4 regions of the Streptomyces sp. NPDC051172 genome follow, and region 3 is predicted to be linked to each of the others. Evidence: riboswitches for the same ligand, from Rfam matches in the RefSeq annotation. Region 3 holds a riboswitch; each other region holds the start of a gene.
The links. Region 3 has a riboswitch for thiamine pyrophosphate ahead of thiO (glycine oxidase ThiO). Riboswitches for the same ligand answer to the same signal wherever they lie in the genome.
Positions count from the first base shown of each region.

Region 1: linked by a shared signal. The riboswitch ahead of thiC (phosphomethylpyrimidine synthase ThiC) and the one ahead of thiO (glycine oxidase ThiO) in region 3 are both predicted to bind thiamine pyrophosphate.
Region 2: linked by a shared signal. The riboswitch ahead of AB0N07_RS28875 (tetratricopeptide repeat protein) and the one ahead of thiO (glycine oxidase ThiO) in region 3 are both predicted to bind thiamine pyrophosphate.
Region 4: linked by a shared signal. The riboswitch ahead of AB0N07_RS04505 (thiamine ABC transporter substrate-binding protein) and the one ahead of thiO (glycine oxidase ThiO) in region 3 are both predicted to bind thiamine pyrophosphate.

Region 1 is NZ_JBFBBE010000015.1:82,544-87,358, forward strand. It holds gene AB0N07_RS12005 (SsgA family sporulation/cell division regulator) at 23-460, shown strand; gene AB0N07_RS12010 (YibE/F family protein) at 604-2,088, opposite strand; TPP riboswitch at 2,160-2,349, shown strand; gene thiC (phosphomethylpyrimidine synthase ThiC) at 2,342-4,162, shown strand; gene AB0N07_RS12020 (hypothetical protein) at 4,786-4,815, shown strand, end outside.
Region 2 is NZ_JBFBBE010000054.1:35,980-40,794, reverse strand. It holds gene AB0N07_RS28880 (TetR family transcriptional regulator) at 71-721, shown strand; gene AB0N07_RS28875 (tetratricopeptide repeat protein) at 771-1,634, opposite strand; TPP riboswitch at 1,691-1,878, opposite strand; gene AB0N07_RS28870 (ferredoxin) at 1,946-2,179, opposite strand; gene AB0N07_RS28865 (aldehyde dehydrogenase) at 2,186-3,643, opposite strand; gene AB0N07_RS28860 (MBL fold metallo-hydrolase) at 3,833-4,815, shown strand, end outside.
Region 3 is NZ_JBFBBE010000039.1:44,956-49,770, forward strand. It holds gene AB0N07_RS23705 (thiazole synthase) at 1-410, opposite strand, end outside; gene thiS (sulfur carrier protein ThiS) at 413-613, opposite strand; gene thiO (glycine oxidase ThiO) at 610-1,764, opposite strand; TPP riboswitch at 1,762-1,873, opposite strand; gene AB0N07_RS23720 (hypothetical protein) at 1,927-2,277, shown strand; gene AB0N07_RS23725 (FAD-dependent oxidoreductase) at 2,310-3,551, shown strand; gene AB0N07_RS23730 (Rv2175c family DNA-binding protein) at 3,644-4,015, shown strand; gene thiE (thiamine phosphate synthase) at 4,175-4,815, shown strand, end outside.
Region 4 is NZ_JBFBBE010000005.1:93,450-98,264, forward strand. It holds gene AB0N07_RS04490 (phosphatidate cytidylyltransferase) at 1-349, shown strand, start outside; gene AB0N07_RS04495 (SRPBCC family protein) at 503-952, shown strand; gene rlmN (23S rRNA (adenine(2503)-C(2))-methyltransferase RlmN) at 1,053-2,159, shown strand; TPP riboswitch at 2,183-2,290, shown strand; gene AB0N07_RS04505 (thiamine ABC transporter substrate-binding protein) at 2,378-3,454, shown strand; gene AB0N07_RS04510 (iron ABC transporter permease) at 3,499-4,815, shown strand, end outside.

The sequences.
Region 1 (4,815 bases), on a different contig from region 3:
GCTTCACATGACGGGGTAGGCGATGCGCGAGTCCGTACAGGCAGAGGTCATGATGAGCTTTCTCGTGTCCGAGGAGCTCTCCTTCCGCATCCCGGTGGAGCTGCGCTACGAGAGCTGTGATCCCTATGCCGTGAGGCTGACCTTCCACCTGCCCGGCGATGCGCCGGTGACCTGGGCGTTCGGTCGTGAGCTGCTCATCGACGGGGTGTGCCGGCCGTGCGGGGAAGGAGATGTGCGCGTCTCACCCGCCGAACCGGACTCCCTGGCAGAGGTCCTGATCCGACTTCAGGTCGGCCGCGACCAGGCGCTGTTCCGTGCGTCCACGGCGTCGCTCATCGCGTTCCTCGACCGCACCGACAAGCTGGTGCCACTCGGCCAGGAGGGTTCCCTCGCCGACTTCGACGCCCACCTCGACGAGGCCCTGGACCGCATCCTGGCGGAGGAGCAGAGCGCGGGCTGAGACGGGCGGCGAGGGTCGGCCGGAACGCTTCTGCGTGAGATGCGGAGGACGCAGTAACGCTTCTCCATGTCTTCATGTGCACGCGCGCCTGGAGTCTGTATCGCCCCAACCGTCCGTTCACGCGTGCCCGAGTCGCCTTCGCCTCACCGCTTGCGCCGTCGGCCCCGTCCCGTGCGCGCCACAGCAGGTGCTGCGCCCACCGTGCCCGCCGCCTGCTCCCGGCCCGGACGGTCGGCGGCGACCACCAGTGCCGCGAGCAGCGTCGTGACCGGCACCGAGGCGACCAGGCCGATCGAGCCCACCAGCGTGCGTACGATCTCCTCCGCCACCAGTTCGCTGTTGGCGACCGTCCCCACACTGCTCTGTGCGATGGAGAAGAGCAGCAGCAGGGGCAGCGCGGCGCCCGCGTAGGCGAGGACGAGAGTGTTGACGACGGATGCGATGTGGTCGCGGCCGATGCGGATGCCCGCCCGGTACAGCCCCCGCCAGCCCATCGACGGATTCGCCTCGTGCAGCTCCCAGACCGCCGACGTCTGGGTGACCGTCACGTCGTCGAGGACACCGAGCGAACCGATGATGACGCCGGCCAGCAGCAGGCCGCTCATGTCGATCGACGGGTACAGGCCGTGGATCAGACCGGTGTTGTCGTCCGTGTTGCCGGTCAGGGCTGCCCAGCCGATGAACTCGGAGCCGAGCAGGCCGATCAGGACGAGCGAGAGCAGCGTGCCCAGCACCGCCACGGAGGTACGGGCCGACAGACCATGGCACATGTAGAGCGCGATCAGCATGATGGCGCTCGATCCGATCACCGCCACGAGCAGTGGATCCGAACCCTGCAGGATCGCGGGCAGGATGAAGAAGGTCAGCACCAGGAAGCTGACGGCCAGCGCGATCAGGGCCATCAGGCCGCGCATCCGGCCCACCACCACGACGGCGAGCGCGAAGATGCCGGCCAGCAGCGCCATGGGGAAGCGGCGGTTCACATCGGCGACCGAGTACTGAAGGTCCTTCGGAGCGGAGGGCTCGTAGGCTGCCACGACCTTCTCGCCCTCATGCAGCTGCCGTGACTGGTCCGGCTGCACGATCTCGGTGAACGTACGGCCCTTGTCCTTTCCGGAGTCGACGCGGATCGTCGCCTTCTTGCAGGTGCCCTTCGCCTGCTGCTGGGCGGAGGAGCCCTCGGCGGTGGAGGTGTCCCCCGTCGCAGTCTCACCCGAGGCGTTCACCGACTTGCAGCTCACGCTCACGACCTTGGCGACCGTCGCCTGCTGGGTCTGCCGGTCGAAACCCACACCGGTGCGTGCGTGAGGCGGGGCGCCGCCGGGCCACAGGACCACGAGCCCGACTGCCACGGCCGCGGTGAACGGGATGAGGATGGCGGCGATGACCTTGCGCAGGTGCTTGGAGACCGGAGCCGCGGGACCGTGGCTGTGCGAGTGACCGTGCCCGCCACCCGAACCATGGCCGTGTCCCGGCCCGTGCCCGCCACCTGCCTCGTGACCGTGCCCGGCGCCGGCCCCCGGCCCGTGCTGGTGTCCAGCCCCGGAACCATGGCGGCTGCCGTCTTCGGAGCGATGTCCGCGGGGCGGCTCCGGAGGGGGGTAGGAGGGCTGATGTGTCGTGGTCACCGCCAGATCATCGCAAGAACGACAGGGGCCCTCTGTTCAGCGCGCCCGAATTGACGCTAGCGTGGAGGCACCTTTGCACACGCGGGAGCTCGGAGCACCGGGCTGAGAGGGCGCTGACCTCCGTCCCAGCGATGTTTCACGTGGAACATCACCGAAGTCGAGTGATGTTCCCCACGAAACATCGACAGACGGAAACCGCTGCGTCGACCGCCGAACCTGTTACCGGGTAATGCCGGCGTAGGGAGTAGGTCTCATGACCAACAAGGACGCACGCACGCCTGCCTCCAGCCAGGACGAACAGCCCATTCAGGGCGAAAAGTCCCAGGAGGCCGGGAAGTCCATCGGCTGGCACAAGGCGTATGTCGAGGGCTCGCGCCCCGATCTGCGGGTGCCGGTCCGTCAGGTGCATCTCACCAACGGGCAGTCGGTCACGCTGTACGACACGTCGGGCCCGTACACCGATCCGCTCGTCGACACCGATGTGCGCAGGGGGCTCGCCCCGCTGCGCGAGAACTGGATCATCGCGCGCGGCGACACGGAGGAGTACGCGGGCCGTCCCGCCCGTCCCGAGGACGACGGGATCAAGCACACCTCTCCACGAGGTGGTCTGCGCAACCTCGACGCGGTTTTCCCGGGCCGGCCGCGCCAGCCGCGCCGCAGTCGCGACGGCAAGGCGGTCACGCAGCTCGCGTACGCCCGCCGCGGGGAGATCACGCCGGAGATGGAGTACGTGGCCATCCGGGAGAACGTCTCGCCCGAGGTGGTCCGCCAGGAGATCGAGGCGGGCCGCGCGGTACTGCCGGCCAACGTCAATCACCCGGAGATCGAGCCGATGATCATCGGCAAGCGGTTCCTGGTGAAGGTCAACGCCAACATCGGCAACTCCGCGGTGACGTCCTCCATCGAGGAGGAGGTCGAGAAGATGACCTGGGCGTCCCGCTGGGGTGCCGACACGGTCATGGACCTCTCCACCGGCCGCAACATCCACACCACGCGTGAGTGGGTGCTGCGCAACTCCCCCGTCCCCATCGGCACGGTGCCGCTCTATCAGGCCCTGGAGAAGGTGGACGGCCGCGCCGAGGAGCTCACCTGGGAGATCTACAAGGACACCGTCATCGAGCAGGCCGAGCAGGGCGTGGACTACATGACGGTCCACGCGGGCGTCCGCCTGCCGTACGTCCCGCTCACCGCGAACCGCAAGACCGGCATCGTCTCGCGTGGCGGCTCCATCATGGCCGCGTGGTGCCTCGCGCACCACAAGGAGTCGTTCCTGTACGAGAACTTCGAGGAACTCTGCGAGATCCTCGCCGCCTACGACGTCACGTACTCGCTGGGCGACGGCCTCAGGCCCGGGTCGATCGCGGACGCCAACGACGAGGCGCAGTTCGCTGAGTTGCGCACGCTCGGGGAACTCAACCGGATCGCCAAGCGTTTCAACGTACAGACCATGATCGAGGGCCCGGGACACGTCCCGATGCACAAGATCAAGGAGAACATCGACCTTCAGCAGGAGATCTGCGATGAAGCTCCGTTCTATACGCTCGGCCCGCTGACCACGGACGTCGCGCCGGCGTACGACCACATCACCTCCGGCATAGGTGCCGCGATGATCGCGTGGTGGGGCACGGCCATGCTCTGCTATGTCACGCCCAAGGAACACCTGGGCCTGCCCAACCGTGACGACGTCAAGACCGGTGTCATCACCTACAAGATCGCCGCCCATGCGGCCGACCTCGCCAAGGGGCACCCCGGGGCGCAGGAATGGGACGACGCGCTGTCCGACGCCCGCTTCGAGTTCCGGTGGGAGGACCAGTTCAACCTCGCCCTGGACCCGGACACGGCACGGGAGTTCCACGACGAGACCCTCCCGGCGGAGCCGGCCAAGACCGCCCACTTCTGCTCGATGTGCGGGCCGAAGTTCTGCTCGATGAAGATCAGCCAAAGCATCACAGAGCGGTTCGGTGGTGGCGCTGTCGAGGGGGCGTCGCCGGAGGAGGTCGCGGAAGGCATGCTGCAGAAGTCCAAGGAGTTCGCTGCCAGCGGCAACAGGGTGTACCTGCCGATCGCGGACTGAGCGGCCACCTGTCGTCGGGCCCGTTGCTCATGGTGGGGCCCGGGTCCGGCGACGGCCGGGTGTACAGGCCGGCTCTTCGTGGGGAGCGGTCTGGTGCCTGGCGGTGGCTCTCATACGGTCACGGGCATGATGAGCATCGTCGTGGGCGAGCCGCGCAGGCTCGGAGTGCCCGGATCGGAGGCGAGGCTGCGGTTCGCGACCGAGCTCCAGGGACTGGGGTCGGCGCCGGGCCGCAGGTTGCTGGTCCTCGATGATGTTTCTGTTCCAGCGGCTGGAGGGCGCCAATCAGACGCTGTCGTCGGAGGGCATGCAGGAATGCCTCGCCGGTCGGGTCTCCGACCTGGACGACGGCATTCTGCTTGCGTTCGGATCCCTGCTGCCGGAAGGCAACTACCTGCCGTCGCTGATCCGTGTGGAGCCGCGGTTGATCACTCCGGGGCAGGAGGGCGACTACTTCAGCAATGAGCAAGTCGCCACCTGGGGACCCGACCAGTTCTGGGGTCTTCCGGAGCATCCCCGCACGCCGTACCACCGCACGTTCGAGACTGTGATCGACGAAGACGCTCACCTCTACGAGTTCGTCGTACCGATGGTTCCTCCCCCTGTGGAACGACCGGGAACGGGTGGCGGAGTACGCCGCGCGGATGATGCAA
Region 2 (4,815 bases), on a different contig from region 3:
CGCCACGGCCGAGGCCCTGCCAAACTCGGTGCGATCACCAGCCCTCACCGACTGTCACGGAACGGGATCCATGCCTGCGCAAGCGAAGGTGGCCAAGGTGGAAGCACGTACCTCGCAGCCGGCCTCCCCGCCCCTCACGGAGCGGCAGGAGGCGCGTCGTCGGCGCATCCTGCACGCGAGCGCGCAGCTGGCCAGCCGGGGCGGTTTCGACGCGGTGCAGATGCGCGAGGTCGCCGAGTCCTCGCAGGTCGCCCTCGGCACCCTCTACCGCTACTTCCCGTCCAAGATCCATCTGCTGGTCGCCACCATGCAGGACCAGCTGGAGCACATGCACGGCACGCTGCGGAAGAAGCCGCCGCAGGGCGAGACGGCGGCCGAGCGGGTCGCCGAGACGCTGATGCGGGCCTTCCGCGCGCTGCAGCGCGAGCCGCATCTGGCCGATGCGATGGTGCGTGCGCTGACCTTCGCCGACCGCAGCGTCTCGCCCGAGGTGGACCAGGTCTCCCGCCAGACCACCCTGATCATCCTGGACGCGATGGGCCAGGAGAACCCGACCCCCGAGCAGCTCTCCGCGGTCCGGGTCATCGAGCACACCTGGCACTCGGCCCTGATCACCTGGCTCTCGGGCCGCGCCTCCATCGCCCAGGTCAAGATCGACATCGAGACGGTCTGCCGGCTGATCGACCTGACGGATCCGAAGGCGTCCGGGAAACCGTCCTGAGGAGAGCGGAGGAAGCCGGCCGCGGTTCGGCGGCGCCCCGGGGCACGTCTCAGCCGACCGCCGCCAGCCCGCTCCAGCTCCGCCCGATCGTCGCGCCGTCCGCCCACTGCGCCAGCAGCCGCCGCGCCTCCTCCTCGGGGGCCGCGAGGGACACCGTCTGGGCGCCTGTCGGCAGGCTCCGGTCCTGCTGGTGGGTGCCCTCGCTGCAGCAGCCGCAGAGCACGCGGGCGCTGCTGGCCGGTTCCGCGCCGTAGCCGTGCTCGCCGAACAGGTCGAGCAGGGCCCGCAGGTCGACCGCCTCGCCGGCCGCCACGGTCACCTCCATGGTGGGCAGCTCGGAGGCCTCGAAGAGGAGCAGCTCGTCGAAGACGGGGAAGGTCACGCCGTCGAGGATCCGCTCCCCCTTCGGCTCGCCGTCGTGGACGACGATCTCGCCGTACCGCCGCCCTCCGGTCACCGGGACGTTCACCACCCGCCCCCGCGTCGGGCACAGCCGCTCGATCCACACGACCTCGCGCTTGCCGCCGGTGTCGAGCCGTACGCATGCGTTGCCGAAGCTGCCGACGATCTCGCCCTCACCGTCGGGGAGGGCGATGCCGAAGCCGGCCCAGGCGTCGCGGGCCGTGGCCCAGTCGCGCTGGATGGTCGCCGCGATGCCCAGGTTCCAGTACGCCGGGTCGCCCTCACCGCGCGGGGAGCGCGCGGCGGCCTCGCGTCCGAGTTCGTACGCCTTCGCCCAGTTCCGCAGGAACTTGTGGGCGAGCGCGGCGTTGTACCACCAGTTGGCGCTCGGTTTCTCGTCCGGGAAATGGGCGAGCACCTGCTCGTAGAGGCCGGCGGCGCGCGGCCACGCCTCGGCCTGCCACGCCTCACGAGCCTGCTTGATCAGCTTTCTGGCCTCGGACCTTCGCACTCTTCCCCGCCCCGATCGCTCCTACGGCAACCGCTGGAGCGTAGCGGGCACACCAAGGACCTACGAGACGGGTTCCCTTCGCCGGTGCTACCCGGGTCAGGTGGTGGAGGTCGCCTTCCAGTCGTGGACCTTGCGATCCACGGCCTTCCGGCCTCTCAGCCCGGACCGTCGACGTCGGTCCCAGCGGACTGACTGCTTCACGCCAGAATCGGCTACTCCGGTTCGGGCTCCCTCACTCGTCCCGTAGGCCAATTCCCAGAATAGAACATCCGACCTGGAATGAAACCCCTGAAATGGTACTTTTTCTGGCTCTACTCCTCCGGCGGAAACACCGGCTCCCCACTCCCCAGCAGCGTGATCACGACGGCCTCCACCGGGCAGTTCTCCGCCGCCTCCAGGATGCGTTCGTCGGCGTCCGTCTCCGGCTCGACGGGGTGCGACTGCATGGCGGAGTCGAGGCGGAAGGCCCCGGTCGCGCGGTGGACGCACTGGGCCGAGCCGATGCAGACGGAGCGGTCGACCTCGACGTGCCAGCGGTCGCCCATGGTCACTCAGCCCTCCCAGCCTGCCGGGAGATGGATCATCTTGTGTTCGAGGTACTCGCCGTAGCCCTCGGGCCCGAACTCCCGCCCAAGGCCGGAGTTCTTGTAGCCGCCGAAGGGGCCGAGCATGTCGAGGCTGAAGGTGTTCACCGAGTACGTGCCGGTGCGGACCTGCCGAGCCACCTCGATGCCGTGAGCCACGTCCACCGTCCACACGCTGCCGCTGAGCCCGTACTCGGAGTCGTTCGCGATCTTCAGGGCTTCGGACTCGTCGCCGTACGGGAGCAGGCAGATCACCGGGCCGAAGATCTCCTCCCGCGCGATGCGCATGGAGTTGTCGACGTCGCCGAAGAGGGTCGGTTCGACGTACCAGCCGCGGTCCAGGCCCGGCGGGCGGCCGCCACCGGTGAGGATCTTGGCGCCCTCCTCCTGGCCGATGCGGATGTAGTCGAGGTTGCGCTGCTGCTGGCGCTTCGCCACGAGCGGGCCGACCTGGGTCGCCGCATCCAGGGGGTCGCCGACGACCAGGGCGCTCGCCGCCGCCGCGAAGGCCTCGGCGAACTCGTCGTAGCGCGAGCGCGGCAGCAGGATGCGGGTCTGGGCCACGCACGCCTGGCCGTTGTTCATCCAGGCCGCCGGGACGACGCCCGCGACGGTGGTCGCCACGTCCGCGTCCGGCAGGACGACCGCCGCCGACTTGCCGCCCAGCTCCAGTGTCACGCGGGTGAGGTTGCGGGAGGCCACCTCCATCACGCGCCTGCCGGCCGCCACCGAACCGGTGAAGGCGACCTTGTCGACCCCGGGATGCCCGACCAGGTACTCGCTGACCTCGCGGTCCGCGGGCAGGATCGACAGCACGCCCTCGGGCAGCCCGGCCTCGCGCGTGATGTCGGCCAGGATGTACGCGTCCAGCGGCGACTCGGGTGACGGCTTGAGCACCACCGTGCAGCCGGTGAGCAGCGCGGGCGCGAGCTTGGCGGCGGCCACGAACTGCGGGACGTTCCAGGGGACCACGGCCGCCACGACCCCGACCGGCTCGCGCCGCACCAGGATCTTCCCGAGCACGCCGTCGCGCTGCTCCTCATACGTGAAGTTCCGGGCGACGGTGATCGCCGCGTCCCACACCATCATCGCGCCGAGCGCCTGCGCGAGGACGCTCCAGGAGTACGGGGACCCGTTCTCGGAGGAGATCACACGGGCGATCTCCTCGTGCCGTACGGCGATCGCGTCCTTGATGCGGGTGACGACCTCGATCCGTTCGTCGAGGGTCATCCGCGGCCAGGGCCCCTCGTCGAAGGCGCGGCGGGCGGCGGCGACGGCCCGGTCGACGTCCTCCCGCGAGGCGTGCGGCACCCGCCCGATGACCTCCTCGGTGTGCGGTGAGATCACCTCGATGACGTCCTTGCCGAGGGGGTCGGTCAACTCCCCGCCGATGAACAGCTGTCCGTGTTCCACGAGCTCGGTCATGGCCGACTGCCTCCCCGGAGCGCCTGTCTCTGACGGTTCATCAGATACGGCACTGATACCAGTTCCCCTCGGAGGAGTCCACGGGCCGCACACGAGTTGACCGCGTGGACAGGTGACTTGGGCTCCCATCGAAACGCGTTCTAGTTATAGTGGGCCGAGCGTGGCCGGTCCGCGGTGATTGGGGAGCCCATGACGCAGGTGTACGACCACGGCGGAGGCGTCCGGTCGATCGAGGTCCCCATCCCGGACAACCCGCTCGGCCATACGCTGGTCTACGTCGTCGACACCGACCGCGGGCCCGTACTGGTCGACACGGGCTGGGACGACCCCGCCTCCTGGGACACGCTCGCCGAGGGGCTGACGGCCTGCGGTACGGCGGTGGGCGAGGTGCACGGCGTCGTCATCACCCACCACCACCCCGACCACCACGGCCTGTCCGGCAAGGTGCGCGAGGCGTCCGGCGCCTGGATCGCCATGCATGCCGCGGACACGGCGATCGTGCGGCGCACCCGCGACACCCGGCCGGGGCGCTGGTTCGCGTACATGACCGCCAAGCTGGTCGCCGCCGGCGCCCCCGAGGAGCACGTGGCACCGCTGCGCGACGCAGCGCCCCGCACCACTCTGCCGGGCTTCTCCCCCGCGCTGCCCGACCGGGAGATCGTCCCCGGCGAGCTGCTCGGCCTCCCGGGCCGCCGGCTGCGCGCGATCTGGACGCCGGGGCACACCCCCGGTCATGTCTGCCTGCACCTGGAGGAGCAGCATCCGGCCCGACTGCCGGGCCACGGAAGGCTGTTCTCCGGCGATCACCTGCTTCCCGAGATCACCCCGCACATCGGCCTGTACGAGGACCCCGACGACACCACGGTCACCGATCCCCTCGGCGACTACCTCGACTCCCTCGAACGCGTCGGCCGTCTCGCCCCCGCCGAGGTGCTCCCCGCCCACCAGCACGTGTTCGCCGACGCGCCCGCCCGCGTACGGGAGTTGCTGGACCATCACGAGGACCGGCTCACCGGCCTCCGGTCGCTCCTGGTGGAGCCGCTCACCCCCTGGCAGGTCGCCGAGCGGATGGAGTGGAACCGGCCCTGGGCCCAGATCCCGTACGGCTCGCGGAACATCGCGGTCTCGGAGGCCGAGGCGCATCTGCGGCGGTTGGTGAAGCTGGGGCGGGC
Region 3 (4,815 bases):
GGGTCGTCGTTGGTGTACGGCAGCACCGTGAATCCGTCGTCGACCAGGGTCTCCGCCGCGTCCAGCAGCTCGATCGGGTCCGGCAGCAGGGTGCGCTCGTCGGCGATCACCTCAAGCTTGATCAGTTCGGTGCCGAGCGCCTCACGCGCGAGGCGGGCGGTCAGCACGGCCTCCCCGGCGGTGAAGCAGCCCGCCGTGTTCGGCAGCACCCGGATGCCGAGCTTCTCCAGGACGGACAGCACCGAGCCGTGCACCGAGGGGTCCACGCGCCGCATCGCGACCGTCGTCAGCTCCGTGCCGGACGCCACCAGCGCCCGCTCGAGGACGTCGAGGCTGGGGGCACCGCCGGTGCCCATGATCAGACGGGACGTGAAGGACGTACCGCCGATGACAAAGGGGTCGTCGGCCATGGTCAGCCTCCTTGGACGGCGGTGAGGACCTCGACGCGGTCCCCCTCGCAGAGGGACGTCGACGGCCACTGCGCGCGCGGGACGACGGTTTCGTTCAGGGCGGCGGCCACTCCGGAGGGAGCCGGGGTCAGCGCGCGTACGACGGTGTCGAGAGCCGTGCCGGAGGCGAATTCCCTGGGCTCTCCGTTGACGGAGATGTTCATGCGGGCTGCTCCAGGAGCGCGAAACGCTTGGGAGTGAACGGGCGTGCCTCGTCCGGGAGTTCACCCGTGGTCAGGGCGTGCGCCATGGCGTCGCCGGTGACCGGGGTGAGCAGCACGCCGTTGCGGTAGTGGCCGGTGGCCAGCAGCAGACCGGGCAGTTCGGTCGGGCCGAGCAGAGGCGCGTTGTCCGGGGAGCCGGGGCGCAGTCCGGCCCGCGTCTCCGTCAGCGGCAGCTCGGTGATCCCGGGGACCAGCTCGTGCGCGTCGCGCAGCAGCTCGTACACGCCGCCCGCGGTGACCGTCGTGTCCCAGCCCAGCTCCTCGCTGGTCGCTCCGACGACCAGCTCGCCGTTCTCGCGCGGCACCAGGTAGACATGGCTGCCGCGGACGACGGCGCGTACCGTGCGGCTCAGGAACGGCGCGTACCGCTTCGGCACGGTCAGCCGCAGCACCTGCCCCTTCACGGGGCGTACGGGCGGCAGCACGTCGTCCGGGACGCCCGGCAGCCGTCCGCTGAGGCTGCCGGCGGCCAGCACCACCTGGCCCGCGCCCAACTCGGCGCCGTCGGTCGTGGTGACGCCGCAGGCCCGGTCCCGTACGACGTGGAACCGCTCGGCCCACGCCCGGTGGAACACGACTCCGGCCCGCTCGCACGCGGCCACCAGCGCGCGTGCCAGCCGCCGCGGGTCGATCTGGTGGTCGCCGTCCACCCGCAGGCCGCCGCGCACGCCCGGTGCGAGCATCGGCTCCAGGCGCCGGCATTCGCGCCCCGACAGCCACTCCGACTCAAGGCCCGACTCCCGCTGCAGGGCGTGCAGTTCGCGCAGATGGGCGCGGTCGTCGGCGTCCAGGGCGACGGCGAGCGTGCCGCACCGGCGGTAGCCGAGGTCCTGGCCGGTGAGGTCGGTGAGCTCGGCCGCGAAGCCCGGGTAGCGGCGGGCGGACTCCAGGTTGAGGCCGAGCAGGGTCTGCTCGCCGTAGTGCAGTTCCGTGACCGCGGCCAGCATCCCGGCGGCCACCTGAGCGGCCCCGCCGCCCGGTTCGGGGTCCACGACGGCCGTGGCGAAGCCGCGCTGCGCGGCCCGCCAGGCCGTGACCAGGCCGATGATCCCGCCCCCGATGACGAGGACGTCTGACGTACGTGACGACATGGGCGTCCAGCCCCTCCCTTCGCCGGCATGACCCGGATCAGGTTCGTACGGTCGGAGGCCGCCAGCCTCCCTCTCAGCCCGGTGCGTCCGGGCTCCCGCGAGTGCTTGTACGTTGGCCACCCTAGCCCGACCCGCCGTGCCTCTGTAAGGGAGCCTTCCGTCATGCCCCGCTCGCTGGACGGCCTCGTCCTCGCCCCCGTCGCCGACCAGGCCCCAGGTCAGGTGGGTACCCGGACCCGGTTCACGTACCACGAGCAGGGCGGCGAGATCTGGGCCGAGTACGCGGGCGGCGACGTCGTGCGCGGGCATCTCGTGGGTACTCGGTCAGGTGACCGTCTGGACTTCCGGTACGTACAGCTCAAGCACGACGGGACGACGTCCTCGGGGCACTGCGTCTCGGCTGTCGTGGAGCTGCCGGACGGGCGTATGCGACTGGAGGAGACCTGGGACTGGGAGTCGCAGTCGGGCAGCGGGACCAGTGTTGTGGAGCAGGTCACTGAGCACGACTCCTGACTGACAAATAGTCAGTTGTCTATGGTGATCAGGTGAGCGAGCAGACGCGGGAAGAGAGCACGTCACCGGGGCGGCGCGTGGCCGTCGTCGGCGCGGGCATGGCCGGTGTCCAGACCGCGGTCGCCCTGCGCGAACAGGGCTTCACCGGCACCGTGACGGTGATCGGCGCCGAACCCCATCAGCCCTACGACCGGCCGCCGCTGTCCAAGGCCGTCCTGCTCGGCAAGTCCGAGGGCTCCGCCTTCGACGTCGACTTCGAGGCGCTCGGCATCGAACTGCGGCTGGGGTGCGAGGTGCTCGGCGTGCGCCCCGGCGAGCACGAGCTGGACACCGAGGCCGGGCCGGTGCGGTACGACGTCCTGGTCCTTGCGACCGGCGCGGAACCGGTCACGCTGCCGGGCACCGAGGGCGTGCCCGGGGTGCATCTGCTGCGCACCCTGGACGACGCCGAGCGGCTGCGGCCCGTGCTCGCCAGGCAACACGACATCGTGGTCGTCGGCGCGGGCTGGATCGGCGCGGAGTTCGCCACCGCCGCGCGCGAGGCGGGCTGCGCGGTCACCGTCGTCGAGGCCGCCGACCGGCCGCTCGCCGGGGCGCTGCCCGCCGAGGTGGCCGCACCGATGGCCGCCTGGTACGCCGACGCGGGCGCCGAACTGCGCACGCACGCGCGCGTGGCGTACATCGAGCCCGGCGCGGTCGTCCTCGACGACGGCTCCCGGCTGCCCGCGGGCGCCGTGGTGGTCGGCATCGGCGCGCGCCCCGCCACGGCCTGGCTGACCGGCGCGGGCATCGAGCTCGGCGCGCACCGCGAAGTCGTCGCCGACGCCCACCTGCGCACCTCGGCACCGGACATCTTCGCGGTCGGCGACTGCGCCTCCTTCTCTTCGGGACGGTACGACGAGCGTCTGCTGGTCCACCACTGGGACAACGCCCTGCAGGGCCCGCGCACGGTGGCCGCGAACATCATCGGCGAGGCCACCGGAGAGCCCCCCGCGGTCTACGACCCGGTCCCGTACTTCTGGTCCGAGCAGTTCGGCCGCTTCGTCCAGTACGCCGGCCATCACACCGCCGCCGACACGACCCTGTGGCGCGGCGACCCCTCGGGCCCCGCCTGGTCCGTCTGCTGGCTGCGCGAGAGCCGCCTGGTCGCCCTGCTGGCGGTCGGCAGGCCGAGGGACCTGGCGCAGGGCAGACGGCTGATCGAGGCGGGCGCCGCGATGGACCCGGAGCTGCTGGTGGACCCGGCGCGGCCCATGAAGACGGCCACGGCGTAGTACCCGGACGGCGGCCCCGACGGGACGGCGAAACCCCCAGGTCGGACGGTTCTGGCTTCCGACTGTCAGTGCGGGATGGCAGGCTTGAGTCCGTGACCGAGATTGACGCAAAGATCGATGCTCTCGTCCCCGCCTGGCTCACCCTCCCCGACATCGCAGAGATGCTCGATGTCGAGGTGACGCGTGTGCGGCAGCTGGTCAAGGAGGGCCAGCTCATCGCCGTACGCCGAGGTGAGAACCGAGCGCTGCACGTGCCCGCCGCATTCATCGACGAGGCCGAGCAGAAGGTCGTCAAGGGCCTGACCGGCACCCTGACGCTCCTGAGGGACGACGGCTTCACCGACGAAGAGATGATCGAGTGGCTCTTCACCCCCGACGACAGCCTGCCCGGCACCCCCGCGCAGGCACTGAGCGAGAATCGCGGTACGGAGGTGAAGCGCCGGGCCCAGGCGCTCGCCGTCTGATCCGAACAGGCTGAACCGAACACCGTCCGGCGTACGGGCCGAGGTCCGCGCAGGCAGGGCCGCGGCCGTGGTTCACTGCGGCCCGCAGAAACCGACGGCCACGGCCGGCCGCAGCCCGTACGCCGCCGACCAGGAACGACACCCACGGGGGACCCTCGTATGCCCGACACCGCCGCTGCCGCACGCGCCGAGCTCGCCGACGCCCGCGTCTACCTGTGCACGGACGCCCGCAGGCGCCAGGGTGACCTGCCGGAGTTCCTGGACGCCGTCCTGGCGGGCGGGGTCGACATCGTGCAGTTGCGCGACAAGGGCATGGAGGCCGCCGAGGAGCTGGAGCACCTGAAGGTCTTCGCCGACGCCTGCGCCCGTCACGGCAAGCTCCTCGCCGTCAACGACCGCGCGGACGTGGCGCACGCCGCCGGTGCCGACGTGCTCCACCTCGGCCAGGGCGACCTCCCGGTCCCCGCGGCCCGCGCGATCCTCGGCGAGGACGTCCTCATCGGCCGCTCCACCCATGCCGAGTCCGAAGCCGCGGCGGCCGCCGTCCAGGAGGGCGTCGACTACTTCTGCACCGGCCCCTGCTGGCCGACCCCCACCAAGCCCGGCCGCCACGCCCCCGGTCTCGACCTGGTCCGCCACACCGCCTCCCTCGGCACCGAGCGCCCCTGGTTCGCCATCGGCGGCATCGACCTGGGCAACCTCGACGAGGTACTCGAGGCCGGCGCACACCGTGTCGTGGTCGTCCGCGCGATCACGGAGGCCGACGATCCGGGCGTGGCGGCGCAGGAGTTCGCCAAGCG
Region 4 (4,815 bases), on a different contig from region 3:
CGTCGGCTGGCGTTTCGGGAGCCACAAGCTCGCCCCGCGCATCAGCCCCGGCAAGACCCGCGAGGGCCTGCTCGGCGCGGTCACGTTCGCGATGGTGGCGGGCGCGCTGTGCATGCAGTTCCTGATCGACGACGGCGCCTGGTGGCAGGGCCTGATCCTCGGCGTCGCGGTCGCGGCCAGCGCCACTCTGGGCGACCTCGGTGAGTCGATGATCAAACGGGACCTGGGCATCAAGGACATGGGCACGCTGCTGCCGGGGCACGGCGGCATCATGGACCGGCTGGACTCGCTGCTGCCGACTGCGCCGGTGGTGTGGCTGCTGATGGTGCTGTTCGTGGGGTCCGGCTGACCGGCCCGTGACGCGTGGAGCCCCTGCCCTTCCGAGGGCGGGGGCTCCAGGCTTCGGGAGGGCTTTCCGGACGATGGCGCACCGGTCGGCCGAGTGGGACGATTCCGATGTAAGCCCTCAAAGGGGATCTCCCGAACCCGAAGCGGAGGCGCCATGTCCACCATCCATGAGGAGTTCGACGTGGACTGCCGTCCTGAGGACGCCTGGGCGTACATCATCGACCCCTCCCACATGCCGGAGTGGCAGCTCAGCGCGGTCGCCGCCGAACAGCTCGACGACCACCCCTTCGGACTCGGATCCCGGGTCCGGGTCACCCGGCACGTAGGCGCCCGCGACATTCCGATGACCATGGAGTGCACCCAGTACGAACCGCAGCGCTCCTGGACCGTACGCGGGATCGACGGCCCTGTCAGGGGCAACTTCCACGGCGAGATCACGCCCCTCGACGACGGCCGCCGTACTCACGTGACCATGGACCTGGACTTCGAGGGACGCGGCCTCGGCAGGATCCTGCTCCCGCTGGTCGTCCGCCAGCAGGTCCGCAAGGAGATGCCGCGCAACGAGCAGTTGCTCAAGGACAAGCTGGAGCACACCACCACCTAGGCAGGCCTTGTTGCTGTCGCCGGTCTCCCGGAGGCTTCACTTTCACCCGCATTCTTGGTGGAGCGGGCCACACCATTGGATCTGCGACACTGGTACAGCCATGCCTAAGCCCGGAGAACTCACTTTCGTCGCCCCCCGTGGAGCCAAGAAGCCGCCGCGGCATCTTGCCGATCTCACGCCCGCCGAGCGCAAGGAAGCGGTGGCCGAGATCGGCGAGAAGCCGTTTCGTGCCAAGCAGCTGTCGCAGCACTACTTCGCGCGGTATGCGCACGACCCGGCGGAGTGGACCGACATCCCGGCCGGTTCGCGCGGCAAGCTGCAGGAGGCGCTGCTTCCCGAGCTGATGACGGTCGTACGGCATCTGTCGACCGACCAGGGGACGACGCGCAAGACCTTGTGGCGGCTGTTCGACGGGACGCTCGTCGAGTCGGTGCTGATGCGCTACCCGGACCGGGTGACCATGTGCATCAGCTCACAGGCCGGCTGCGGGATGAACTGCCCGTTCTGTGCCACCGGGCAGGCCGGGCTCGACCGGAATCTGTCCACCGCCGAGATCGTGCACCAGATCGTCGACGGGATGCGGGCTCTCAGGGACGGAGAGGTGCCTGGAGGGCCCGCGCGGCTGTCCAACATCGTCTTCATGGGGATGGGTGAGCCGCTCGCCAACTACAAGCGGGTCGTCGGGGCCGTACGGGCCCTCACCGACCCCGCTCCCGACGGGCTCGGGCTCTCCCAGCGCGGCATCACCGTCTCGACCGTCGGCCTCGTCCCGGCCATCCACCGGTTCGCCGACGAGGGCTTCAAGTGCCGGCTCGCCATCTCGCTGCACGCGCCGGACGACGAGCTGCGCGACACCCTCGTCCCCGTCAACACCCGGTGGAAGGTGCGCGAGGTCCTCGACGCCGGCTTCGAGTACGTCGAGAAGAGCGGGCGGCGGCTGTCGATCGAGTACGCGCTGATCCGGGACATCAACGACCAGGCGTGGCGCGGTGACCGGCTCGGACGGCTGCTCCGCGGCAAGCCCGTGCACGTCAACCTCATCCCGCTGAACCCGACCCCCGGCTCGAAGTGGACGGCGTCCCGGCCCGAGGACGAGAAGGCCTTCGTCGAGGCCATCGCCGCGCATGGTGTGCCGGTGACCGTCCGGGACACCCGTGGGCAGGAGATCGACGGGGCCTGCGGTCAGCTCGCGGCCACCGAGCGGTAGCCTGAGCCGGTACGTACATCTTCATATTCCGACAGGGGAGCGCCACAGCGCTGAGAGTGCGGCAACCGGGCCGCAGACCCTCTGAACCTTGCCCAGGTCATTCTGGGTAGGAAGTTCGGTCTTCACTCGAGCTGTTGCGCCCTGCCCGGAAGCCGGTGGAATGCTCCGGCGCTTCCGGGCAGGGCCGCGTCTCTTCCTGGTCAGCCAGGAGGAATTCAGTGCACACCAAGACGTTCGTGGCCGCCGCGGTCGGCCTCGGCCTGATCACGCTGTCCGCGTGCGGGTCCTCGGCCGGCAGTGGAGGCTCGGCGGACTCCAGGACCGTGACCCTCGTCAGCCACGACTCGTGGGCCGTCTCGAAGAACGTTCTCGCGGACTTCGAGAAGCAGTCCGGATACAAGGTCAAGGTCCTCAAGAGCGGCGACGCCGGGCAGGCCGTCAACAAGGCCATCCTCACCAAGGACAACCCGCAGGGCGACGTCTTCTTCGGCGTCGACAACACCCTGCTCTCGCGGGCGCTCGACAACGGGCTGTTCCAGTCGTACGAGGCGAAGGGCGCAGACCGGATCCAGGCGCAGTACCGGGTCGACCAGGCACGGCACCGGGTCACACCGATCGACTCCGGTGACATCTGCGTCAACTACGACAAGGCGTACTTCAGCAAGCACAAGCTGGCACCGCCCCAGACGCTCGACGATCTCGTCAAGCCCGCGTACAAGAACCTGCTCGTCACCGAGAACGCCTCCACCTCCTCGCCCGGCCTCGGCTTCCTGCTCGGCACGGCCGCCAAGTACGGCGACACCGGCTGGCAGGGCTACTGGAAGAAGCTCAAGGCGAACGGCGTGAAGGTCGTCGACGGCTGGGAGCAGGCCTACAACGAGGAGTTCTCCGGGTCCGCGGGCGGCAAGAAGGCCAAGGCGGACCGGCCGCTCGTCGTCTCCTACGCCTCCTCGCCGCCCGCCGAGGTCATCTACGGCGACCCGAAGCCGAAGACCGCGCCGATCGGAACGTCGTACGGCACCTGCTTCCGGCAGATCGAGTACGCCGGGCTGCTCAGCAACGCCGGGAACACCAAGGGTGGGAAGGCGTTCATCGACTTCCTGGTGGGCAAGGAGTTCCAGGAGGACATGCCGCTCAACATGTTCGTCTACCCGGTGATCGAGGGCGCCAAGGTGCCGCCGGAGTTCGTGAAGTACGGGCAGCCGGCCAAGGACCCCGAGACCATGGCCCCGACGAAGATCGCCGCCAACCGTGACCAGTGGGTCAAGTCGTGGACGTCACTCGTACTGAAGTAGCCGTCCGCCAAAGGCGGACGGGGAGCGCGGTGCGGCTCGGTCTGATGGCCGTGCCGGTCGCGTTCTTCGCCGCCTTCTTCGCCTGGCCCGTCGCCGCGATCGTGGCGCGCGGGCTCAAGGTCGACGGGTCGTGGCAGTTCGGGCGGATCGCGGACGTCGTCACGCAGTCCGACATCCGGCACGTCCTGTGGTTCACCACCTGGCAGGCGCTCGCCTCCACCGCGCTCACGCTGCTGGTCGCGCTCCCCGGCGCGTATGTCTTCGCGCGCCTCGACTTCCCCGGCAAGCAGGTGCTGCGCGCCGTCGTCACCGTCCCGTTCGTGCTGCCGACGGTCGTGGTGGGTACGGCGTTCCTGGCGCTGGTCGGGCGCGGGGGACTGCTCGACGAGCTGTGGGGCGTACGGCTGGACACCACCGTCTGGGCCATCCTGCTGGCGCATGTCTTCTTCAACTACGCCGTGGTCGTACGGACCGTAGGCGGCCTGTGGGGGCAGCTCGACCCACGGCAGGAGGAGGCGGCGCGGATGCTGGGCGCGTCCCCGTTCAGGGCCTGGCGGAAGGTGACCCTGCCGGCGCTCGCGCCCGCCGTGGCCGCCGCCGCGCTGATGGTCTTCCTGTTCACCTTCACCTCCTTCGGCGTGGTGCAGATCCTCGGCGGCCCGACCTTCTCCACCCTCGAAGTGGAGATCTACCGGCAGACCTCGGAGATCTTCGACCTGTCCACCGCCGCCGTGCTCACGATCGTCCAGTTCGCCGCCGTCGGCGCGATCCTCGCCGTGCACGCCTGGACCGTACGGCGGCGGGAGACAGCCCTGCGGCTCGTGGACGCGAACGTCACGGCGCGGCGGCCGCGCGGGGCCGGGCAGTGGGCGCTGCTGGCCGGAGTCCTCGCCACCGTCCTCGTGCTGCTCGTGCTGCCGCCGGCCGTGCTGGTGCAGCGCTCCCTGGGCGCCTCGGGCTTCGGCTACTACCGGGCGCTGACCCACGACGACGGCGGGACCTTCCTCGTGCCGCCGATCCAGGCCGTCGGCAACTCGCTCCAGTACGCCCTCGCCGCGACCGCCATCGCCGTGGCGATCGGCGGTCTGGCCGCCGCGGCGCTCGCGCGCCGGGACGCGGGCCGACTGGTCCGTGGCTTCGACGCACTGCTGATGCTGCCCCTGGGCGTCTCCGCCGTGACCGTCGGCTTCGGCTTCCTGATCGCGCTCGACAAGCCGCCGCTGAATCTGCGCAGTTCATGGATTCTGGTGCCGCTCGCGCAGGCGCTGGTGGGCGCCCCCTTCGTCGTACGGACCATGCTGCCGGTGCTGCGGGCCGTGGACGCGCGGCTCAGGGAGGCGGCGGCCGTGCTCGGCGCGTCG